DNA from 4 places in the Pseudocitrobacter sp. CD920760 genome. Region 1 is predicted to be linked to each of the others. Evidence: predicted binding sites of a transcription regulator. Region 1 holds the regulator's gene; each other region holds the start of a gene.
The links. Region 1 encodes PurR, which represses purine synthesis genes. Its sites were predicted from a motif close to CANGCAAACGTTTGCNTG; they were not measured.

Region 1 (4,214 bases):
GCGGAGCAGGCGGCGTAGATAAGTACGTTGCCGCGATAGTCCTGACTGCGCAGGAGTTTCATAAAGGTCAGTTTGTTTTCACTGACCGCGTTCTTTTTATGTGCGGGTTTCAGGCGCAGGGCCGGAATCATCAACATAACGGTGATGATAAACAGGGTGGCAAAGATGGCCTGCCATTCAAAATGATGCAGGATCCAGCTTCCCAGTAACGGTGCCAGCGCCGGAGAAAGCCCGACCAGCGGCATGATGGTGGCAAAAATACGGTTAGTCCGCTGTGCCGGAAAATAATCCGTCACCATAGCCTGCCAGGTCACTGCCGCAGCGCAGACTCCAACGGCTTGTACAAAACGCAGAATCAGCAGGGTGGTGGCATCACGAACCCACAGCATACCCAGACAGCCAAAGGCGAAGATGGTCAGACCAATCAGCAGAACAGGCTTGCGGCCATAACGATCTGAAAGCGGCCCCCAAAGCAGCTGCGCGAGAGCAAACCCGGCAAGGAACAGACTCAGGCTGGCGCTGACAGCCGCTGCCGGCGTTTGGAGATCGTTTTGAATCACGGCGAAGGCCGGAAGATACATATCGGTGGCCAAAAAGCCTAATACGCTCAGGCCGGCGAGCCAGACTAAAAATCCTTTCCCAGGTTGCATAAAAACGCCTTTTCTTGTTTTGGAAGAGGCTGAGAGTGTAGAGAGTGAAATTTGCCTTGTGAAACGCTAATATTTGCGTGTTGGTTTCAAAAAATTTGTGAGCAGAAAATGTGGTCTGAATATTCACTGGAAGTCGTGGATGCCGTTGCGCGGAATGGCAGCTTTAGTGGCGCGGCAAATGAGCTGCACCGTGTACCTTCTGCAATCAGTTATACGGTACGTCAACTGGAGGAGTGGCTGGCGGTTCCGCTGTTTGAACGTCGCCACCGGGATGTAGAATTAACCCCCGCCGGGGCATGGTTTTTGAAAGAGGGGCGTTCTGTTATCAAAAAAATGCAGATCACCCGTCAGCAGTGTCAGCAAATTGCTAATGGCTGGAGAGGGCAGTTGGCCATCGCGGTGGACAATATCGTAAAACCAGAGCGCACCCGACAGATGATTGTCGATTTTTATCGCCACTTCAGTGACGTAGAGCTGTTGGTGTATCAGGAGGTATTTAACGGGGTGTGGGATGCACTGGCGGATGGGCGCGTTGAGTTAGCGATTGGCGCGACGCGCGCGATTCCCGTGGGGGGGCGCTATGCGTTTCGCGATATGGGCATGCTGAGCTGGCAGTGTGTGGTAGCCCGTACGCATCCGCTGGCGCAGATGGCGGGGCCGCTCAGTGATGACGTGTTGCGCAACTGGCCGTCGCTGGTGCGCGAAGATACGTCACGTTCGTTACCTAAACGTACTACCTGGTTACTGGACAACCAGAAGCGGGTCGTGGTGCCTGACTGGGAATCGTCAGAAACCTGCTTATCCGCAGGATTATGCGTTGGCATGGTACCAGAGCATTTTGCGCGACCGAAGATAGATAAAGGTGAATGGGTTGCTCTGGAACTGGAAAACCCGTTTCCCGATGCGGCCTGTTGTCTGACCTGGCAGCAAAACGACAGTTCACCGGCGCTAAGCTGGTTACTCGAGTATTTAGGGGACAGTGAAACGCTGAACAACGAATGGTTGCGAACGCCCGATTCGAGCGTCCGCAAAGAGGCTTAACGGCGGTAATCGCGGAACGGGCCGTCGGCCACGGAACGGCGTTCAATCAGGCGCGGGTGCACTTCAATGGACTGCGACTCTTCGCGTTTACTGACAATTCGGTCCATCAGCATATTGAAGGCGGTTTCCCCGAGGGAATCCTTCGGCTGGTGGATGGTGGTCAGCGCCGGGGTAAAGAAACGCGAGTTGCGCACGTTGTCGTAACCAATCAGCGAGATATCCTGCGGCACGCGCAGCCCCATTTCGTCTGCGGCGCACAACGCGCCCATCGCCATGACATCGCCACCACAGAAGATAGCGGTAGGGCGCGGATTCTGGGACAGTATTTGCTGCATCGCGCGATAGCCGGATTCCGGTTCGAAATCGCCCTGCACAATCCAGTTTTCCGGCACCTTGATCATCATCTCTTCCATGGCTTTCATAAAGCCAGCCAGACGACCTGCGCCGGTATTGCGCTCCAGCGGGCCTGGGATCACGCCAATTTCGCGATGCCCACGTTCCACCAGATAACGACCAGCCATATAGCCGCCTTCGAAGGCGTTATCGATAACTGAGTCGGTAAAGTCAGCTTTCGCTTCGCCCCAGTCCATAACCACCATCGGAATATGACGGTACTCTTCCAGCATCTGCAGCAGCGAATCCGGATATTCGGAACACATCACCAGCAGGCCGTCCACGCGCTTCTGCGCCATCATGGAGAGATACGCGCGCTGTTTTTCAAGGTTGTTCCACGCATTCCCGAGGATCAGGGTATAGCCTTTCTGGAAGCAGTTCTTCTCAACGGCTTCAATAATTTCTGCAAAGTAGGCAGCTTCACTGCTGGTCGCCAACAAACCAATGGACTTGGTGTGATTGACCTTCAGGCTACGGGCCACGGCGCTGGGAGAGTAGTGCAATTCTTTGATTGCCGCCCACACCGCTTCACGCGTCTCTTCGGCGACAAAACGCGTCTTGTTAATCACATGTGATACAGTTGTAGTGGAAACGTTTGCGCGCTTCGCTACATCTTTAATAGTTGCCATTCCATCTCACTCCAGACCCGGGCCTGCCCCTGATCGATTCAATACGAAAACGTTTGCCTTCACTCACCCTGGCGCAATGTTATAAATTGCGGTTCGCCGGGAAAACGACACAGGACGACAGGAGGGGGTCAATGGCCGATACACTTTTTAATAAGCGTCGAATTTTGTCTTATCTTTGCCAAAAGTGGAAGCGCAAAATCGGTTATTGCGTGAAATCCGGGAAGATTTTTGCGAATAAGTGTGCAAAAATGACATAGCTCACTTTTGGTGTGGGGATAATAAGGAGAAAAATTGATGAGTACCGAACTGAAGATGTCAATTACCACCACGGTTATTACGCTGGCGCTGATCGTGGCTGCCGCGCTGACCGCCGTCCTGCATTAACCCATCCTAAAGGGAGAGGCTGCTCTCCCTCTCTGAGATTGTTATCAATTCAGCAAAAATATTTTGCTAATTTGTTCACTTCTGTTTTTTTGTGATTGATGTCATGCTTTTGCTATCTGTTGTCACGCCGCCCTGCGTTTGCGGCAAACCGGAGTCAAAGCATGAAAGTGAATTATCCCTTACTGGCGTTAGCCGTAGGCGCATTCGGGATAGGTACCACCGAATTTTCGCCGATGGGGCTATTACCCGTTATTGCCAAAGGGGTTGATGTCTCGATTCCTGCCGCAGGTATGTTGATCAGCGCCTACGCCGTAGGTGTCATGGTTGGCGCGCCGCTGATGACGCTGCTACTCTCACATCGCGCACGCCGCAACGCCTTAATTTTCCTGATGGCGATTTTTACCCTGGGTAACGTCCTTTCTGCTATCGCCCCGGATTACACCACGCTGATGCTGTCACGCATTATAACCAGCCTCAACCACGGCGCGTTCTTTGGTCTGGGGTCGGTGGTTGCCGCAAGCGTGGTGCCAAAACATAAACAAGCCAGCGCGGTAGCGACCATGTTTATGGGGTTGACCATCGCCAATATCGGTGGCGTTCCGGCGGCCACGTGGCTTGGGGAGACCATCGGCTGGCGCATGTCGTTCCTGGCGACGGCAGGGCTGGGCGTAATTGCAATAATCGGCCTGTGGTTGTCGCTGCCGAAGGGCGGGGCGGGTGAGAAACCAGACGTGAAACGTGAACTGTCGGTGCTGGTACGCCCACAGGTATTGTCTGCGTTGCTCACGACCGTACTGGGCGCTGGGGCGATGTTCACGCTCTATACCTACATTTCTCCGGTTCTGCACACCATCACGAATGCGACGCCTGCCTTTATCACATTAATGCTGGTACTGATTGGCGTGGGCTTCTCAATCGGTAACTATCTTGGCGGTAAATTTGCTGACCGTTCAGTGAGCGGTACGCTGAAAGGTTTTCTGCTGCTGTTGATGCTGATTATGCTGGCGATCCCGTTCCTGGCGCGTACGGAAATCGGCGCGGCGTTCAGTATGGTGGTGTGGGGCGCGGCGACCTTTGCGGTGGTGCCACCATTGCAGATGCGCGTAATGCGTGTTGC
Region 2 (4,214 bases), 2.6 Mb from region 1:
CCAGCCAAAGCGTACCAGCATCAGCGCCGCATAAATCAGCAGAATGTCGGTAAACAGCATCCAGATTTCAACGTTCGGATCTGCTTCTGCGGCCACCAGCGATGTTTCGAGAATGCCGGGTAATTGCAGGCCCAACAGCAGGAACACCATGCCGTTAAACACGAACTCCAGCATCGCCCAGGTGCTGTTGGCACGCAGACGCATCGCCAGCGGCGCGGTACGCATCACGCCGGAACGGGTGATGGTCATCCCCGCCGCAACCGCCGCGAGGATACCGGAAACGCCGACGTGTTCCGCAATCAGATAAGACGCGAACGGCAGCAGGAACAGCAGCACGATTTGCGTTGCAGGCTCATCGCCGCCCCAGCGGCTCAGGAAGCGCAGCGAGCGACCATACAGCCAGCTGACCACAAAACCGGCCAGGATGCCGCCAATCGCCACTTTCATAAATTCCAGCGTCGCGCCGCCAACGGTAAAGACCATCGTGCCCATGGCAACTGCCACGGCAAATTTCAGCGAGACCAGGCCAGAAGCATCGTTCATCAACGCTTCGCCCTGCAAGATGCCCATGATTTTCTTCGGAATGCGCCCTTCACCGACAATCCCGGAGAGCGCCACCGCATCGGTCGGCGACAGCACCGCCGCCAGCGCGAACGCAGGCACCAGTGGGATCCCTGGCACCAGCCAGTAAATCAGGAAACCAATACCAACCACCGTCACCAGCACCAGCGCAAGGGCCAGGCCGAGGATTTCGCGCCCGTGTTCAAGGAACTCGCGGGTCGGCGTTTTCCAGCCATCGGCGAACAGCAGCGGCGGAATAAACAGAACGAGGAACAGCTCCGGGTCGAACTCCACGTGCAGGCCGAAGGTCGGCCACGCCAGCAGCGCACCGATGGCGATCTGCATCAGCGGCAGCGGCACCTGAAATGGCAAGACACGGGTTACAACCCCGGAGAGCGAGACCACGAGGGTCATGATGAGTATGGTGAAGAATATTTCCATGCGATCCCTGTTTGCAGCGTTGTCTTATTATATGGAACGTAAAATATGAAGCGTCATGCCTCTGTATCATACGCATACCAGAGTAACGCAAAAGGAAACGAGACGATCCTTAAAATGAAAAAAAATGGGCAGCTTTCGCCACCCATTTCTTTTAAGGCCCGAACGATTTAAATCGCCCAGCCGCCCGCATAAAACGCCACCAGCGCCACCGCAATCACGATAGTGCCAACGTTCAGCTTACGCCATTCGCCCGATACCACGCGGCCAATCACCAGCGTAGCGAAACCAATCATAATGCCGGTCACGATGTTACAGGTCAGCACGATGAAAACGGCGGTAATCAGGCCAGACATCGCATCAACAAAGTCGTTGAAATCGATGCGCGCCACGTTGCTTAGCATCAGCAGGCCGACGTACATCAGCGCCGGAGCGGTGGCATAGGCCGGAACCAGGTAAGAAAGCGGAGAGAGGAACAGGATCAACAGGAACAGAACGCCGACGGTGATCGCCGTCAAGCCCGTTTTGCCGCCCGCCGCCGTACCGGCCGCAGATTCGATATACACTGCCGCTGGCGCTGCGCCAACAAACGCGGAGAACACGCTGCTCAGGGAGTCAGTGGTCAGCGCTTTGCCGCCGTTGATGATCTGCCCGTCTTTGTCCAGCAGGTTAGCCTGACCCGCTACGGCACGAATGGTGCCGGTGGCATCGAACACCGCCGTCATCACCAGCGCCAGTACGCTTGGCAGCACGATCGGGTTGAGCGCGCCCATAATATCCAGGCTGCCAATCAGGGAGTTACCGTTGTCATCGCTCAGAGAAGGCATGGCGAAGAAACCGGAGAAGTGTACATTCGGGTCGAAAATCAGGCCGACAATCGACACACCGATGATGGTCAGCAGGATGCCGCCCGGTACTTTCAGTTTTTCGAGGCCGATAATCATCGCCAGACCGACCAGCGACATAATCACCGGGAAGCTGGCGAAGTGACCCAGCGCAACCGGCAGACCATCCAGCGGGTTCTTAATCACCAGGCCAACGCCGTTTGCCGCAATCAGCAGCAGGAACAGGCCGATACCGATACCGGTGCCGTGCGCGATGCCCTGCGGCAAATTGCGCAAAATCCAGCTACGGATGCCCGTCGCAGAAATAATGGTGAACAGAACCCCCATCAGGAAGACCGCGCCGAGCGCGACCGGAATGCTGATATGCTGGCCCAGCACCAGACTGAACGCGGTGAACGCGGTCAGTGAGATAGCACAGCCAATAGCCAGCGGCAGGTTCGCCCACAGGCCCATCACGATGGAGCCGACACCCGCCACCAGACAGGTGGCTACGAAGACCGCAGCAGGCGGGAAGCCCGCTTTGCCCAGCATCCCCGGCACGACGATAACGGAATAGACCATCGCCAGGAAGGTGGTAAGACCGGCGACAATCTCCTGACGAACGGAGCTACCACGAGCAGAAATTTTAAACCAGGCGTCGAGTGAACCGCCGGTACGCGCTGAAGGCGTAGACATAGAAAACATCCCCTGAAAATTTTTATCATTCGTTCGCATACGTGGTGGAGCATCCACTGACAGTTAAACGTCATCTCCTTGTGCTTAAACCTCGCGGCAAAGGGGAGCCGCAAAAAAGCAAACGTTTAACTCCGCGCATACAAAACGGTTGAGCGTTACCTTCCACGCTGCACATGCAGAATGGGTACTTTCTGGACGACTCCGGCAAATTGACTAAGCATAAAACGTCAAAAATGCCAGAAGAAGGCGTCAGAATTTTAAGGCAAACGATTATCTGGTTTTTATGGCACCATTTTCAACTGATGTTTACGCCATTTCGCTAAATTTCGCTTATGACGATGAAGAAATCGCCAACCTGTGCGCAAACGTTATCGTTCATGCGCAATCCGACAACAATTTCGTTGCAAATCGGGCGCTACTCGCCGGGCAGAGAAAAGGGACCGCCCTTTTCAATCGCCTGCTGCCAGGCCGGACGCGCTTCCACACGCGCCTTCCATGCGGCGATATTGGGCAGAGACGGTATCCCGCCGCGAGAAAGCAGCGCAAACAGTGGAAAACTCATCTGGATGTCCGCCATGCTCGGGTTTTCCCCCGCAAACCACGGCGTTTTCGCAAGATGCGACTCGATAAACCCGGCATGCGTGGCAATCTGATTATTCAGCCAGGCTTTCTGAACGCCCGTTCCCAGCACTTTTCCCACCGTGCGCAACCCCAACGGCACCGGGGATTTGCCCAGCATCTGCAAAACCAGCTTGATCATCATGAGCGACATCAACGAGCCTTCGGCATAGTGCAGCCAGAAGCGATACTGCAATTTGCCTTCGATATCCTGCGGTTTAAAGCGGCTTTCGGGATCGCCGATTTCCTGGAGATATTCGAGGATCGCGCCAGATTCAGCGATAACGTGGCCGTCATTCTCGACAATCGGCGATTTACCCAGCGGATGGATTTTTTTCAGAGAGTCAGGAGCCAGCATATCAGCCCCGCGCTGATAGCGGATAATCTGGTAAGGCAGGTTCAACTCTTCCAGCGCCCAGAGCACGCGCTGCGAGCGGGATTGATTCAGATGGTGGACGGTTAACATGGTTTTCTCCGCAGGTTTGTTCAAATTAACTATAGGAACAGACGGCAATCCCCGTAAAAATTGCGGCGAAAAAAACGTCAATCCGACTGGCGAACAGGGGGAGGAGAGGTAGACTTAAAGTGTCAGCACAAACCGGAACCTCCAACCCGTAGCTCGACCGAGGGATGCTGATGTCGGGGGAAACCCTCCCATGAACCAGTGGGATAGAGCGAAAGACAAAGACCGGAACATACGAAAGCGCCCAGTTGTGGCGCTTTCGTTTTTTATTCGTCTTCCAGCAGGCGTGCGCCCGTTCCTTCTTCCCCCAGTTTGTCGCCAGGGTTGCGCAGCGGGCAGTCACGCAGCGACATACAGCCGCAACCGATGCAGCCATCAAGCTGATCGCGTAGCGCTTCCATCGAGTGAATGCGTTTATCCAGCTCCTGACGCCACTGAGTGGTCAGCCGTTTCCAGTCTTTTTGCCCCAGCGTATGCCCTTCTGGCACCACGCCCAGCGACTCGCCGATCGTGGCAAGCGGAATGCCCAGCCGCTGCGCGATTTTAATGATTGCTACATAGCGCAGCACGTCACGTTTGTATCGCCGCTGGTTGCCCGCGTTGCGCTGGCTGCG
Region 3 (4,214 bases), 2.1 Mb from region 1:
TGCAGCGAAGGGCATCCGGTAACGCCGCGAGCGCTTCAATCGAGCGATCCACGCCTTTTCGGCTGAAATCGGAACCGACCTGAAGCAGCAGGAAATCGTGTTCGCCAATACCGTTTTTCGCGCGATAAACCGCGCGGGCGTCGGGAATTTGCTGACTATATTTACGATCCGGGTAAATCCCCGGCGGCAAAATATGAAAGCGCTCAGGTTCGGTTTGATAATGCTTCTGGAAATCGGCGATTTGCTTATTCGTCAGCATCAATAGTTGCGTTGGTTCGCCTTTCTCAAACGTGGCGCGTTCAAACGCCGCATAGTGACGATAGCGGGCCGTCAGGCGATAGAAAAAGCCTTTCTCCTGCGCCACTTTCTCGGCATAACAAACGTCGGCGGCGTAATACACATCCAGACCCGGCATTTTATTGAAACCAATAATACGATCCGCCGGATGCGCTTTCAGATGCGCCTGCACCCACGCGTAATACTCAGCGTTGCGCCCGTGGTTGGTCCGCGATTTCACCGGAACGGTGATCAGTTCAAACTCAGCCGGGCAGTCGCCCTGCCAGGATTGCGTATAAACGCGTACGTGATGACCGCGCGCCGCCACGGTTTGAGCAATGCGCAAAAAATCGCGCTGCAGGCCACCGAACGGAAAATATTTATAGAGACAGAAGGCGACAATCATAGCGCCTCTCCCGACGGCAACATTTTCTCCGTTGCCGCAATCACATCGGCAGCAGGAATAACGGACATATACTTTTTATTGCGATCGAGCTGCGAGCGCGGCGGCATCGCCTGATAATTCCCGGCCCAGAACTGAATAATGTCTTCGGTCCACGGACGCCAGAAAACATGGTCAGTCGCGCCAAACAGACAAATCACCGGCGTTTTTACCGCAGCGGCAATGTGACCGGGTGCCGAATCGACACCAATAAACAGTACGGCATGGTCGATTAACGCGCCCAGTTCGGGAAAGCGCGTTTTACCCGCAAGGCCCGTCACCGGGCGAGATGCACACTGTGCCGCGATATCTTCTACACAGGCGAGGTCTTCCGCGCCGGGCCCGGAGGTCAACACCACCTGATAGCCACGCTGCTGGAGCGAATCGATGACCTGCGCGAATTTATCGTTATCCCAGCACTTGAACGGCTGGCGCGCGGTCGGCTGAATGACGACATAGTTGTCACCCACTCCGAAAGCATCCAGTTGCTGTCGCATACGCTCCCAATGTTCCGGCGCATAGGGCATGGATGTTTCCTGACAGGTTTGGGTTAACCCCAGCGGTGCCAGCGCAGAAAGGTTGCGTAGCACGCAGTGTTCGCCCTGAAACGGCGCAAGATGGGTAAAGCTTTTTTTCCAGAATGCCGACTGGCGATGGGCGAAATCCTGGGAGATTTTGACATTGGCGTTCAACAAACGCACCAGCACCGCAATCATCCATTGATCGGTCAGATTGACAATCAGGTCATACTGATTCGCTCGCAGGGTTTTCACCAATCCGTAAAAATTCGCTATTTTCGCGGTTGCCGCTGTGCCTTTATTGCTGATGCCATATAACGCATTGATTTCCGGATTTTCCGAAATAATGGGGATCGTATCCTGATACAGCAGCATATCGATTTTCGCATCAGGGTAATTACGTTTCAGCGTGCTGATAACTGGCGTAGTCAGCAACATATCCCCATGAAAACGCATTTTAATAACCAGAATTCGGGTGAACGTTTTTTCCACAAGCGGCTCTTTATGATGATAATAACCAGTCGGAATTGAAAAAAAGGCACGCTACCGCCCCAGGCTCACAGTTACCTGAATACTGACGTCGTGCTCTAATTGCGGCTTAGTGTATCACTTATTCCTAAGCAAACCGAATTGAATATTTTTTAACCTTGCTTAAGTATATTCTCTGTTAAAACAATGAGTAATATGATTGCATAAGTGATTTTGTTTAAGGGCAAGACCGTTGGGTCGCACCGGAACAACCTCAATTAATCATATAAAAAAGCAAATATAGTTTAACGTTTAATGGCGCAAAGGCATTTTTCCCGCTAAATCAGCTCAAATCGGCAAAAATGATGGTAAAGGTTGGGCTAAATACTTAGAATCCTCAGCACATTCCTAAGCCAGCTGCGTACTATGCTCCAATTGCTCTACACATCACTCCTCTACCTTATTCAGCCTTTGATCTGGATACGGCTTTGGGTGCGTGGACGTAAAGCGCCGGCATACCGCAAACGTTGGGGCGAGCGCTACGGTTTTTATCGTAAGCCGCTGACGCCGGGCGGCATTATGCTGCACTCGGTTTCCGTCGGCGAAACGCTGGCCGCCATTCCGCTGGTGCGCGCACTGCGCCATCGCTATCCCGACCTGCCGATTACCGTGACCACTATGACGCCAACCGGCTCTGAGCGCGTCCTTTCCGCCTTCGGCAGCGACGTACAGCACGTTTATCTTCCTTACGATCTCCCGGACGCCATCAGCCGTTTTCTCGATAAAGTCGACCCCAAGCTGGTGCTGATCATGGAGACCGAGCTGTGGCCGAACCTGATTGCCGCACTGCATAAACGTAAAATCCCGCTGGTGATTGCCAACGCACGCCTGTCTGCGCGCTCTGCGGCGGGTTATGCCAAACTCGGCAAGTTTGTGCAGACGCTGTTGCGCCGTATAACGCTCATTGCCGCGCAAAACGAAGAAGACGGCGAACGGTTTATTGCGCTGGGTGCAAAACGCAATCAGCTCTCGGTTACCGGCAGCCTGAAGTTTGATATCTCCGTGACGCCACAGCTGGCGACGAAAGCCATTACCCTGCGCCGCCAGTGGGCGCCGCATCGGCCGGTATGGATTGCCACCAGCACGCACGAAGGCGAAGAGAGCATCATGCTGGAAGCGCATCAGCAACTGCTGAAAACCTTCCCCGACCTGCTGTTGATTCTGGTCCCGCGCCATCCGGAACGTTTCCCGGACACCATCAATCTGGTGCGCCAGGCAGGTTTAAGCTTTATCACTCGCTCCTCTGGCGAAGTTCCTTCGGCGGGCACCCAGGTTGTGGTGGGCGACACGATGGGCGAACTGATGCTGCTTTACGGTATTGCAGACCTCGCTTTTGTGGGCGGATCGCTGGTTGAGCGTGGTGGTCATAACCCGCTGGAAGCGGCGGCGCACGCCATTCCGGTGCTCATGGGGCCACACACGTTCAACTTTAAAGACATCTGCGCGCGTCTCGATCAGGCCAGCGGTCTGATCACGGTGACCGACGCCGCGTCGCTGGCGAAAGAGATTTCCTCTTTACTGACCGACGAAGATTATCGTAACTTCTACGGTCGACACGCAGTTGAAGTGCTCTACCAAAACCAGGGCGCGTTACAGCGCATGCTGCAACTGCTGGAACCTTATCTGCCACCCAGAGCGCACTGAGGCTGTCATGCAAAAACGGGCGATTTATCCAGGCACGTTCGATCCCATCACTAACGGACATATCGATATCATTACCCGCGCGAGCAAAATGTTCGATCGGGTGATTCTGGCAATTGCCGCCAGCCCCAGCAAGAAACCGATGTTTGATCTCAATGAACGCGTCGCGCTGGCACAACAGGCGATTGCGCATCTGGATAACGTAGAAGTTGTCGGTTTCAGCGATTTGATGGCCAACTTTGCTCGCGATCGGCAGGCCACTATTTTGATTCGCGGCCTGCGTGCGGTGGCGGATTTTGAATATGAAATGCAGCTGGCGCACATGAACCGTCATCTGATGCCGGCACTGGAAAGCGTGTTTTTGATGCCGTCAAAAGAGTGGTCGTTTATCTCCTCTTCTTTAGTCAAAGAGGTGGCGCGTCATCAGGGCGATGTCACCGACTTTCTGCCGCCTAACGTCCATCAGGCGTTAATGGAAAAACTCAAATAGCCGTTTGCCGGATGACGTCATCCGGCTCGCAACCCACTCATTTCTGACACTGACGACAATAAAATGTCGCGCGCTGTGCGTGTTTGGTGGCGATAATCGGCGTTCCGCAAACCCGACACGACTCTCCCTTGCGACCGTACACCTGCAACTCCTGGGCAAAGTAGCCCGGCTTACCATCGCTTTGCAGAAAGTCTTTCAGAGTGGTTCCGCCCTGTTCAATCGAACGCAACAAGACCGCCTTAATGGTGCTTACCAGCAGCGTGCACTCCTGCGGCGACAGCGACGAGGCGAGTCGGTCAGGATGAATCCCCGCCGCAAA
Region 4 (4,214 bases), 2.0 Mb from region 1:
TGCCTGGGGCGTGTGATTCTGGGGATTGGACAAAGCTTTGCCGGCACCGGCTCCACGCTGTGGGGCGTTGGCGTGGTGGGCTCGCTGCATATCGGGCGCGTCATTTCCTGGAACGGCATCGTGACCTACGGGGCGATGGCGATGGGCGCGCCGCTCGGCGTGCTCTGCTATCAGTACGGCGGCCTGCACGGGCTGGCGCTGGTGATTATGGCGGTTGCCGCGCTGGCGGTGATTTGTGCGCTGCCGCGTGCGGAAGTGAAAGCGGCGAAGGGCAAAGTGATGTCGTTTCGCGCGGTGCTCGGGCGCGTTTGGCCCTACGGCATGGCGCTGGCGCTGGCCTCGGCGGGCTTCGGCGTTATCGCGACCTTCATTACGTTGTTTTATGATGCCAAAGGCTGGGATGGCGCAGCCTTTGCGCTCACGCTCTTTAGCTGCGCATTTGTCGGCACGCGTCTGCTGTTCCCCAACGGCATCAACCGTTTGGGCGGGCTGAACGTGGCAATGATCTGCTTTACGGTTGAGATTATCGGCCTGTTGCTGGTGGGCATCGCCGATACACCGCTGATGGCGAAAATCGGTACCTTCTTTGCGGGAGCAGGCTTCTCGCTGGTCTTCCCGGCGCTTGGTGTAGTGGCAGTGAAGGCCGTGCCGCAGCAAAACCAGGGTTCCGCGCTGGCCACCTATACGGTGTTTATGGATTTATCGCTCGGGATCACCGGGCCGCTCGCCGGGCTGATGATGGCGTGGATGGGCGTATCGACGATTTACCTGGCCGCTGCCGGGCTGGTGGCGATTGCGCTGCTGCTGGGGTGGCGGCTAAAAAAAAGGCCTCCGGTTGAACAACCGAAGGCCGCGTCGTCAGCAGACTAATTAGTTGATAACGATAGTATTGATGATGTTCTCAGCGGCAGTCTGCGCCTGCTGCTGATTATCTACCGGCAGGGTAACCTGCATGGTCAGCAGCTTGCCATCAATTTTGCCGAGGATAACGGAAGAGTACGCGGTCTGGCCTTTAGCAGAGATGATGCTGTCCAGCTGTTGCAGCGTGTGGCCTTTCACCTCAATGGATTTATTGGTCACGACCTGCAACTGCGGGTCGCGGCTGCGCTGCTGCTCTTCCAGACGTTTCGCCATCACGCCGAGGTCTTCATCGGTGTTGTCACCCACGATAACGATCACGGCTTTCTGCCCGGTCGCATCAGAGTAGACGTGCATATTATTGCTCTGGGTACCCATTTTTCCGCTCTGGTCGGTCATATCCGCGGGTAATGAGAAGCTCAGCTTGCCATCCAGCAGGTTAATCGGCTGCCCGGAGGCGTTGCTCTCTGCCGCCGCACCCTGTGCCGGAGCTTTGGTATCGCTGTTGTCACAGGCTGCCAGCCCGGCAACCAGCAGGCCAATACCAACGTATTTCACCAATTTGCGCATTGACTTCTTCCTTTCGATAAACGGCCATTAACGGCTCATTCACCCATCTTATCACAACTCGGAAAACGAACCTTTAACCTGGCTGCATTGCTGACAAATCGGATTTGTCTGCCAGCCTTTTCATCAGCATGTTTAACAGCACGCCGTACATCGGCAGGAAGAAGATGATGCTGATCAGCACTTTAAAGCAGTAATCGACCAGTGCGATTTCCACCCAGTGCTGCGCCATGAACGGGTCGGTGCTGCGCCAGAAGGCGATGAAGAAGAAGGCCAGCGTATCGCTGATATTACCGAACAGCGTCGAGGCTGTCGGCGCAAGCCACCAGTGACGGCTTTGGCGCAGGCGGTTAAAGACATGCACGTCGAGGATCTGCCCCAGCGCGTAGGCCATAAAACTGGCGGCGGCGATACGGGCGACAAACAGGTTGAAGCTCGCCAGCGCGGCAAAGCCTTGCCATTCACCCATATAGAAAAGTGATGAAACAGCGTAGGAGACCATCAGCGCGGGGAGCATCACCGCAAAGACGATGCGTCGAGCCAGCGGCGCGCCGAAAATGCGCACGGTGAGGTCAGTCGCGAGAAAAATAAACGGAAAGCTGAACGCGCCCCAGGTGGTGTGGAAGCCAAAAACAGAAACTGGCAACTGCACCAGATAGTTACTGGAAATAATAACCAGCAAATGGAATAGCGATAGCCAAACCAGCGCGTGCTTGCGCTGTACGGATGTAAAGGGAGTCATATTGTACCTTTTTAGAGATTGGGGTGAGGGAACCCAATAAAACTGTTCGTATTCTTATCGTTACCTGCGCGATAAGGGAGCGAATGATACTGCTTCCGTGCGGCATTGCAATGGTTGTTTTTCACGCAATCGTTAACCTGACTTGCGTCACAGAAATCACGGCGTAAACTAAGGCCGATTTTTCTACGGTGAGACCACAATGACCGATCTGTTCGCCAGCCCAAACCATACTTTAGATGCCCTTGGCCTCCGTTGCCCGGAGCCGGTAATGATGGTGCGCAAAACCGTGCGCACGATGCCCGTGGGCGAAACGCTGCTGATTATTGCCGACGATCCGGCAACCACCCGCGATATTCCCGGTTTCTGCACGTTCATGGAACATGAATTGATTGCCAAAGAGACTGACACCCTGCCGTATCGCTACCTGCTGCGTAAAAGCCATTAGTTTTTGTCAGGGCAGATTATGTGATCTGTCCTGAAATATCGTTATCACATCGTTAAAATCGCGTTTCGAAATTGTTTCTTTTGTGAGTTATCTCACCGCCCACCTCGCACTTCCCGTCTAGTTTTTAAGCGGAAAACTAAAACAACGTTTTATCTCTTACCGCAAAAATACCGCTGGAGCCGACCGATGAAGATGACTGTTAAGCCATTCGTGGCCGCTTTGTGCCTTTCAACCGCCACTCTCCTGTTTACCTCTTACGCCTCGGCGCAGGTGATCAAAGCCGCTGATGTTCACCCCGAAGGCTACCCGAACGTGGTGGCGGTGCAGCACATGGGGGACAAACTCAAACAGCAAACCGGTGACAAGCTGGAGATTAAAGTCTTTCCCGGCGGCGTGCTGGGCGATGAGAAGCAGATGATCGAGCAGGCGCAGATGGGGGCGATCGACATGATCCGCGTATCGATGGCCCCGGTCGCGGCGATTTTGCCCGATATCGAAGTCTTCACGCTGCCCTATGTTTTTCGCGATGAAGATCATATGCATAAGGTGATCGACGGCGATATCGGCAAGCAGATTGGCGACAAGCTCACTAACAATCCGAAATCACGGCTGGTCTTCCTCGGCTGGATGGATTCCGGTACGCGTAATCTCATCACCAAAGAGCCGGTGCTGAAGGCGGAAGATCTCAAGGGCATGAAGATCCGCGTGCAGGGCAGCCCGGTTGCGCTGGCGACGCTAAAAGATATGGGGGCGAACTCGGTGGCGATGGGCGTGAGTGAGGTATACAGCGGCCTGCAAACGGGCGTGATTGACGGCGCGGAAAATAATCCGCCGACGTTTATCGCCCATAACTACCTGCCCGTCGCCAAAAACTACACCCTGAGCGGCCACTTTATTACCCCGGAAATGCTGCTCTACTCGAAAGTGAAGTGGGACAAACTGAGCGCGGACGATCAGCAAAAAATCATCACCCTGGCCCATGAAGCGCAGCTGGAGCAGCGTGAACTGTGGAAAGCCTATAACGATCAGGCGCTGGCGAAGATGAAAGCGGGTGGCGTGCAGTTCCACGAAATCGACAAAACCTTCTTTGTTCAGGCCACGGAACCGGTGCGAAAAGCGTATGGCGAAAAGCATCAGGACCTGATGAACGCCATTGCTGATGTCCAGTAGCGGAGGCCCTATGTCAGAGCATTTTTCGCGTGCAATGGACCGGCTTTACATGCTGGCGATGTGGGTTGCCGGGCTGTCACTGCTGCTGATGACCATTGTCATCCCGGTAGGCATTTTCTCTCGCTATGTACTTAACCGGGGCGAATCCTGGCCGGAGCCGATTGCCATTATCTGCATGGTGACCTTCACCTTTATCGGCGCGGCGGTGGGCTATCGCGCCGGGTCGCATATCGCGGTCAATATGCTCACCGACCGCCTGCCCGCTGCGCTGCAAAAAGCGGCGGCGCGGCTGGTGGACTTACTGATGCTGTTGGTGACTGTGCTGATGTTCTGGTACAGCTTCTGGCTCTGTGTCGAACTGTGGGAGCAGCCCGTTGCGGAATTTCCGGTAATGACCTCCGGCGAGAGCTATCTGCCGCTGCCGGTGGGTTC

Region 2: AC1MKH_RS01480 (NCS2 family permease) is a predicted target of PurR. The motif match lies at 2,779-2,796, and genes of this name have one in related genera.
Region 3: rfaQ (lipopolysaccharide core heptosyltransferase RfaQ) is a predicted target of PurR. The motif match lies at 1,789-1,806, and genes of this name have one in related genera.
Region 4: tusA (sulfurtransferase TusA) is a predicted target of PurR. The motif match lies at 2,290-2,307, and genes of this name have one in related genera.

The regions. Positions count from the first base shown of each region.
Region 1 is NZ_CM173490.1:2,901,367-2,905,580, reverse strand. Features, by position in the region: gene punC (purine nucleoside transporter PunC) at 1-650, opposite strand, end outside; gene punR (DNA-binding transcriptional activator PunR) at 759-1,691, shown strand; gene purR (HTH-type transcriptional repressor PurR) at 1,688-2,713, opposite strand; gene cydH (cytochrome bd-I oxidase subunit CydH) at 3,008-3,097, shown strand; gene AC1MKH_RS13565 (MFS transporter) at 3,259-4,214, shown strand, end outside.
Region 2 is NZ_CM173490.1:318,844-323,057, reverse strand. Features, by position in the region: gene AC1MKH_RS01485 (Na+/H+ antiporter) at 1-1,002, opposite strand, end outside; gene AC1MKH_RS01480 (NCS2 family permease) at 1,170-2,519, opposite strand; gene AC1MKH_RS01475 (glutathione S-transferase family protein) at 2,935-3,603, opposite strand; gene soxR (redox-sensitive transcriptional activator SoxR) at 3,867-4,214, opposite strand, start outside.
Region 3 is NZ_CM173490.1:5,043,652-5,047,865, forward strand. Features, by position in the region: gene AC1MKH_RS23775 (glycosyltransferase family 4 protein) at 1-682, opposite strand, end outside; gene rfaQ (lipopolysaccharide core heptosyltransferase RfaQ) at 679-1,728, opposite strand; gene waaA (lipid IV(A) 3-deoxy-D-manno-octulosonic acid transferase) at 2,131-3,408, shown strand; gene coaD (pantetheine-phosphate adenylyltransferase) at 3,416-3,895, shown strand; gene mutM (bifunctional DNA-formamidopyrimidine glycosylase/DNA-(apurinic or apyrimidinic site) lyase) at 3,933-4,214, opposite strand, start outside.
Region 4 is NZ_CM173490.1:4,879,743-4,883,956, reverse strand. Features, by position in the region: gene AC1MKH_RS23050 (MFS transporter) at 1-870, shown strand, start outside; gene AC1MKH_RS23045 (DcrB family lipoprotein) at 871-1,428, opposite strand; gene AC1MKH_RS23040 (7-cyano-7-deazaguanine/7-aminomethyl-7-deazaguanine transporter) at 1,502-2,167, opposite strand; gene tusA (sulfurtransferase TusA) at 2,367-2,612, shown strand; gene AC1MKH_RS23030 (TRAP transporter substrate-binding protein) at 2,799-3,782, shown strand; gene AC1MKH_RS23025 (TRAP transporter small permease) at 3,793-4,214, shown strand, end outside.